Linked DNA regions of Sulfolobus islandicus Y.N.15.51. The protein of the gene in region 1 binds, or shares a complex with, the protein of each later gene. Links are inferred from orthologs where the notes say so. Each region holds a gene or a part of one and is shown in the gene's direction. Other genes may lie near its edges.

The links.
Region 2: YN1551_RS07090 (region 1) and YN1551_RS04520 share a complex: the UniProt entries of both Methanocaldococcus jannaschii proteins name them as parts of the RNA polymerase complex. The link is inferred for Sulfolobus islandicus Y.N.15.51 from one-to-one orthologs.

The regions. Positions count from the first base shown.
Region 1 is NC_012623.1:1,270,498-1,273,747, reverse strand. Bases 8-2,921 are described here. They hold YN1551_RS07090 (DNA-directed RNA polymerase subunit F), read left to right. Parts: upstream 8-1,250; coding sequence 1,251-1,592; downstream 1,593-2,921. Other genes in these bases: YN1551_RS07075 (HemK2/MTQ2 family protein methyltransferase), read left to right, coding at 2,865-2,921; YN1551_RS07080 (16S ribosomal RNA methyltransferase A), read left to right, coding at 2,308-2,913; YN1551_RS07085 (DUF655 domain-containing protein), read left to right, coding at 1,634-2,260; YN1551_RS07095 (50S ribosomal protein L21e), read left to right, coding at 938-1,243; YN1551_RS07105 (hypothetical protein), read left to right, coding at 8-694. Outside these bases: more of YN1551_RS07105, read left to right, coding at 1-7; more of YN1551_RS07075, read left to right, coding at 2,922-3,250. UniProt on the Methanocaldococcus jannaschii protein: DNA-dependent RNA polymerase (RNAP) catalyzes the transcription of DNA into RNA using the four ribonucleoside triphosphates as substrates. This subunit is less well bound than the others.
Region 2 is NC_012623.1:837,229-840,317, reverse strand. What follows is about bases 62-2,814. They hold YN1551_RS04520 (DNA-directed RNA polymerase subunit H), read left to right. Parts: upstream 62-1,187; coding sequence 1,188-1,442; downstream 1,443-2,814. Other genes in these bases: YN1551_RS04515 (DNA-directed RNA polymerase subunit B), read left to right, coding at 1,439-2,814; infB (translation initiation factor IF-2), read right to left, coding at 62-804. Also shown: more of infB, read right to left, coding at 1-61; more of YN1551_RS04515, read left to right, coding at 2,815-3,089. UniProt on the Methanocaldococcus jannaschii protein: DNA-dependent RNA polymerase (RNAP) catalyzes the transcription of DNA into RNA using the four ribonucleoside triphosphates as substrates.

The DNA.
Region 1 (3,250 bases):
CATGCCTAGTGAGTATTGTACAAGAATTGCAGTAGGAACTGTATTTCAACCGTTTAATCTCGATTTCAAGTTTAATGATATTGATATTGGTGCTCCAGTGTTCAGTAGACACTTCTGTGCGACATATTGTTCAGAATTTGGATTAGTGGGACTAATCAAATCCTTCTCGACAATAACTATTAATGTGCCACTTGGTAATAATTTGCAATATCCAGTTGAATTCGTCTTTTTGGACGTTGTTAAGTCTCCCACTGATTTCACTAAAGCTGGTATCGCAAATTACACTAAGGAGCTGAATATAAGCGAGGGATTTAACATGATAATAGATGCCATTAATAAGGAGAAAAAGACTATTGCTGGGATTTCTGCAGTTTTTCCAATAGCCATTGCTGAGTTGGCTGCACTTGCCATTGATTGGTCTGAAGTGTCTTATGAAAATGGTTATAGGCAAGTTGAGGAGAGGGCTATGGAATTAAAAAACGTGTATAATGAGGTTTTATCTACGATAAATAACTGCATTGAAGCTTATCCCGGTTTAACTAGGAATCAGAAGACAATGTATGAGCAAATGGTAAGGGATTATCTGAATGGCGTTTTACCACTTGTAAATCCAGATTGGAGTCCCAACGAGTTAAAGGGTTATTTACTACAAGAGGCCACGAATTACTTGTCAAATTATGAGATCTCGTGTTAATTTTTGTAGTATTAATTTCCTCTTTTTCCAAAAATTGAACGAATAGAGTTATTATGCGGGGGACGGGATTCGAACCCGTGCAGGCCTTCGCCAGCGGATCTCTTACTTGGGGGTCTTAAGTCCGCCCCCTTTGACCAGGCTCGGGCACCCCCGCAATCTATTATACTGAGTTCAGTTTTACCTTATATGTTTTTCCAACAAAAATCTTAATTATGTGGCATATAATGAGTAAGAGGGAATATTATGGTTAAACATTCGAGGGGTTATCGAACTAGATCAAGGAGTTTATTAAGAAAGAGTCCTAGAGAGAGGGGTGCAGTTCCATCTCTAAGCAGACTAATGGTTGAATATAAGGAAGGAGATAAGGTCGTAATAAAGATAAACCCATCAGTACATTCCGGTATGCCTCATAGACGGTATCAAGGTAAAGTAGGGAAAATTATTGGAAAAAGAGGTAGGGCATATTTAGTTTCGGTCACATTGGGCGATAAGGAAAAGGTAATAATTGTTAGGCCTGAACATTTGGTTTCTTTTAGTTCTAGTGGGTGATTAGTATTTGTCATCTGTATACATAGTTGAGGAGCACTATATTCCTTACTCAGTGGCAAAAAAATTACTAAGTGATGTAATTAAATCTGGGAGTTCATCTAATTTATTACAAAGGACTTATGATTATTTAAATAGTGTAGAGAAATGCGATGCTGAGTCCGCACAGAAGGTTGTTGAAGAGTTAAGCAGTATCATAAGTAGGGAAGATGTTAGAGCGGTTTTAGCTAGTATTTGCCCTATTACACCTGACGAGGTAAGGAGTATTTTGATAATGGACAGTAATAGGACATATACTTCTGAGGACATACAAAAAATAATTGATATAATTAGGAAATACATTAAGAGTTGAGTTTTTACTTTTAGAATCTATTACTACTTAGGGAAGTAGAATTGCAAAGAAAAAGGGTAGTAAAGGAGCGAGTAGTGTATGTTTTAGATTATATGAGGGAAGGTAATCCATTAGATAGGCATAAGTTTCACAGGGATAGGCCTCTTATTCAAGCTGTAGGTGAGGATTACTTCTTATTGCTTGAACTCACTCCCCTATCTTATAATTTGGATTTCTTTCCCGAGGATAAGATTGAATTGGACTCAAATTCCAGTGTTAAGGTAGATGCTCATATTTCTTACGAGGATCTTACATCAGTATCTAAAGATAATTTGCCTAAGATCTTGCATAAAATAGTTTTAGAGAAAGAAAAAGTCTTCGTGGAGATTTTTAACAAGGCTGAGCCATTAACGTTAAAGCTTCATGCGTTGGAGTTATTGCCAAACATTGGTAAAAAGACTTTAAGAATAATTCTGGAGGAAAGAAAGAAAAAACCCTTTGAGAGTTTTAAAGATATAGAGACGCGTATAGGCATTAAGGATGTGGCTTCAATACTAGTAGAGAGGATAATAAAGGAGATGCAAGGTGGAGAGAAATACTATCTGTTTGTATATCCTCTTGTATCAGATGAAAATAAAAGATTAGAACAGCAATTCATTTACGTGGGTTATATTGAAAAGCTAAAGTAAGGCTTTCACAAGTTTTTCTTATTGATAAGAGTTTTATAGAAAAGTTTATTTCATACGTGGATACTGGAATCAGACCTATTTTAGAGATTGGATGTGGAAAAGGAAATATTACTAAATTTTTAGAACCGGATATTTGTATTGAATTAGATGAGAAAATGACAGACTATTTGAAAAATTATAATCTTGTAATAGCAGATGCAAGATATTTGCCAATACTAAGGGGTCAATTAGTTTCTTCTCTACCTTACCAGATAACTTCAGATTTTTTCAAGGAGGTAGTTAAACTTGACAATATAAGTAAGCTTATACTGATTTTGCAAAAGGATTTTGTGGATAAGATTCTTAATGATCCTACATATATTTCTTTTTTGCTTAATTATGTGTTTGATATACAGACTAAAGACATAATTCCACCAAGATGTTTCAGTCCTCGTCCAAAAGTCTATTCAATTATTACAGTTTTTAATAGGGTAAGAGAATATAATGACGATGTTGATAGTTTAATTTCATGTATTAGTAGATATAGGAATAAAACTTTAAAAAATGCTTCTAAGTTGTGTGGGCTTAGTTCAGATAATAATTTGAAGGTGAGGGAATTTAAACCTTGGCAAGTGTTAGAATTGTTGAATTCCGTGGATTTAAGTTATGTTTAAATGATCAGACGTATGAACCTTCTGATGATACCGATATTCTACTTAACCTACTAAAGGTAGGTAAAGGGGAAAAGGTCTTAGATATGGGATCTGGTTCTGGGATTTTAGGAATATGGTCTCTGATAATGGGAGGAAAGGTAATGTTTGTAGATATAAATCCATATGCGACGACATCTACATTATGTTCCTTAAAAGTTAATAATTTGTATAAAAGTCCAAATTATTTAGGTGTTCTTAATTGCGATTTGTTGTCTTGTCTTAGAAAGTATGATTTTGATGTAGCTATTTTTAACCCTCCCTATTTACCAGTGGAGGAGTATAATGAATGGATAGGGTA
Region 2 (3,089 bases), 430 kb from region 1 along the record:
ATCATTTTTCTTAAGAACTCCATCGTAAATTATAACATCTATGGTATGTCCTAACCCAGGATCTTCTTTTACTTCTAATATAACTCCCTTTGCCGGGCCCTCTGCAAACTTTAATCTAGTCTCTAAGTACCTTTGGGTTAGTCCAGCAAGTAATGCTAAAAGGTCTGCAATGCCTTCACCAGTCTTCGCAGAAACGGGAACTATTGCTACTGTTTTAGTGAAATCCTTTATTCTATCATAACGTTCAGCGCTAAAGCCTAAGTTTGCCAGTTGAGAAACTAAATTATAGACTAAGTTGTCTAAATAAACTTTAACATCGTTTCGTTGTTTCTCGATTGACGCTAAAAACGGTATGTCATTAGTTGATTTCCACCCTGGTATTTTATCTATTTTATTAGCAGCTATGAGAAATGGAACTTTTCTTTCTCTTAGTATTTGTATTGACTCTATTGATTGCTTCTGTAGACCTTCAGTTATATCAACAACTAGGATTGCAATATCCGCTACGCTTCCACCTCTTCTTCTCAAGTTCGAAAAATACTCATGACCGGGTGTATCAATAAATAATAATCCTGGTATCTGGAGTTTTATAGGTATTACCTTTTTAAGAGGTTCTGCTAATTTTTCAATTATATAACTCGGAACAAAACTAGCTCCTACCTCTTGTGTCATTTCTCCAGGTTCCTTTTTAACCACTGTTGTGCCCCTTATTTTATCAAGTAATGTAGTTTTTCCGTGATCTACATGGCCTAATACTACTACTATTGGTTGCCTAAGCTTTTTCTCAGAGTTACTAATTTTCATTCACCTATATGACCTTAATGCATTATTAGAATAAATTAGTTTGCCATGAAATTGCGTGGAAGACAGAATTTTCTTTTAATAGTATTGTTTATGCCTATAGTTTAGATATTAATGTAAAACTTACTTCTATATATTTAAAAATAATTAATATATTGTGGATGAATATTTTAACCAATAGGTCGCTTCAATACTATTAAGATTTAAGTAATTTCTTGTAGATTAGGAATAAATGATTCTAAAACTGGATTTAAGTTTTATATATGTATTTATGAATAAAATTACAAAGTACTTAAAAGCTAGCGCATTGAATATTATATAGCCTATTAAGTAAGTCAGAGTAAAACTCTTATTAACCAAATGTAGTATGTGAATAATGGTTAATAATGAGAGGATCATCTAATAGGAAAATTGATCCAAGAATTCATTATCTTGTACCTAAGCATGAGGTACTTAGTATCGATGAAGCGTATAAAATTCTAAAAGAATTAGGAATTAGGCCAGAACAATTGCCTTGGATAAGGGCCTCAGATCCCGTTGCTAGAAGTATAAATGCGAAACCAGGGGATATAATTAGAATTATAAGGAAGAGTCAATTATATGGAGAAGTTGTCTCGTATAGGTATGTAATTAGTGGGTGAATGAGTTGTCATCTAATTTAAGCATTGATGAAAAATGGAAAGTTATCGAAGCCTACTTTAAATCCAAGGGCTTAGTTAGACAACATCTGGATTCATACAATGACTTTGTTAGAAACAAGCTTCAAGAGATCATTGATGAGCAAGGAGAAATACCGACAGAAATTCCAGGTTTGAAAGTTAGATTAGGCAAGATAAGAATAGGAAAACCAAGAGTTAGGGAATCAGATAGGGGAGAAAGGGAGATCAGTCCAATGGAGGCTAGATTAAGGAACTTGACTTATGCTGCTCCACTATGGCTTACAATGATTCCAGTTGAAAACAATATTGAAGCAGAACCAGAGGAGGTTTATATAGGAGACTTACCTATAATGCTTAAATCAGCAATAGATCCAATATCACAGTATACTCTAGATAAGCTAATTGAGATAGGTGAGGATCCTAAAGACCCTGGAGGTTACTTCATAGTAAATGGGTCCGAAAGGGTTATAGTAACTCAAGAAGATTTAGCTCCAAATAGAGTTCTTGTAGATACAGGAAAGACGGGATCAAATATCACGCATACAGCGAAAATTATCTCGAGTACCGCAGGCTACAGAGTACCTGTTACGATAGAAAGACTAAAAGATGGCACATTTCACGTATCATTTCCAGCAGTTCCAGGTAAAATTCCGTTTGTTATTCTAATGAGAGCACTTGGTATATTAACTGACAGGGACATAGTATACGCAGTATCATTAGATCCTGAGATTCAGAACGAATTATTTCCCTCTTTAGAACAAGCAAGTTCTATAGCTAATGTTGATGATGCGCTAGATTTTATAGGTAGTAGAGTAGCAATAGGTCAAAAGAGAGAGAATAGGATAGAAAAAGCGCAACAAATAATTGATAAATACTTCCTACCTCATTTAGGAACTTCGGCAGACGATAGAAGAAAGAAAGCATATTATTTAGCTTATGCTATATCAAAAGTTATTGAACTATATCTAGGTAGAAGGGAACCTGATGATAAAGATCATTACGCTAATAAAAGATTAAGATTAGCCGGAGATTTATTCGCGTCATTATTTAGAGTAGCTTTCAAAGCTTTCGTAAAAGATTTAACGTACCAATTAGAAAAATCTAAGGTAAGAGGTAGGAAGCTAGCTTTAAAAGCATTAGTTAGACCAGATATCGTAACAGAAAGAATAAGGCACGCATTAGCTACTGGGAACTGGGTTGGGGGAAGAACTGGAGTTAGTCAATTACTTGATAGAACTAACTGGCTTTCTATGTTAAGCCATCTGAGGAGAGTAATATCCTCATTAGCAAGGGGTCAACCTAATTTCGAGGCTAGAGACTTACATGGTACGCAATGGGGTAGGATGTGTCCCTTTGAAACACCAGAAGGTCCAAATAGTGGACTAGTTAAGAATTTAGCGTTAATGGCTCAAATTGCAGTAGGAATAAATGAGAGGATTGTGGAAAAAACACTATACGAAATGGGAGTAGTTCCGGTGGAGGAGGTTATAAGAAGAGTAACGGAAGGCGGAGAGGATCAGAATGAATATCTAAAATGGTCTAAAGTTATACTTAACGGAAGATTAGTAGGCTATTATCGAGATGGGGAAGAATTAGCCAAGAAGATCAGGGAAAGAAGGAGAAATGGAG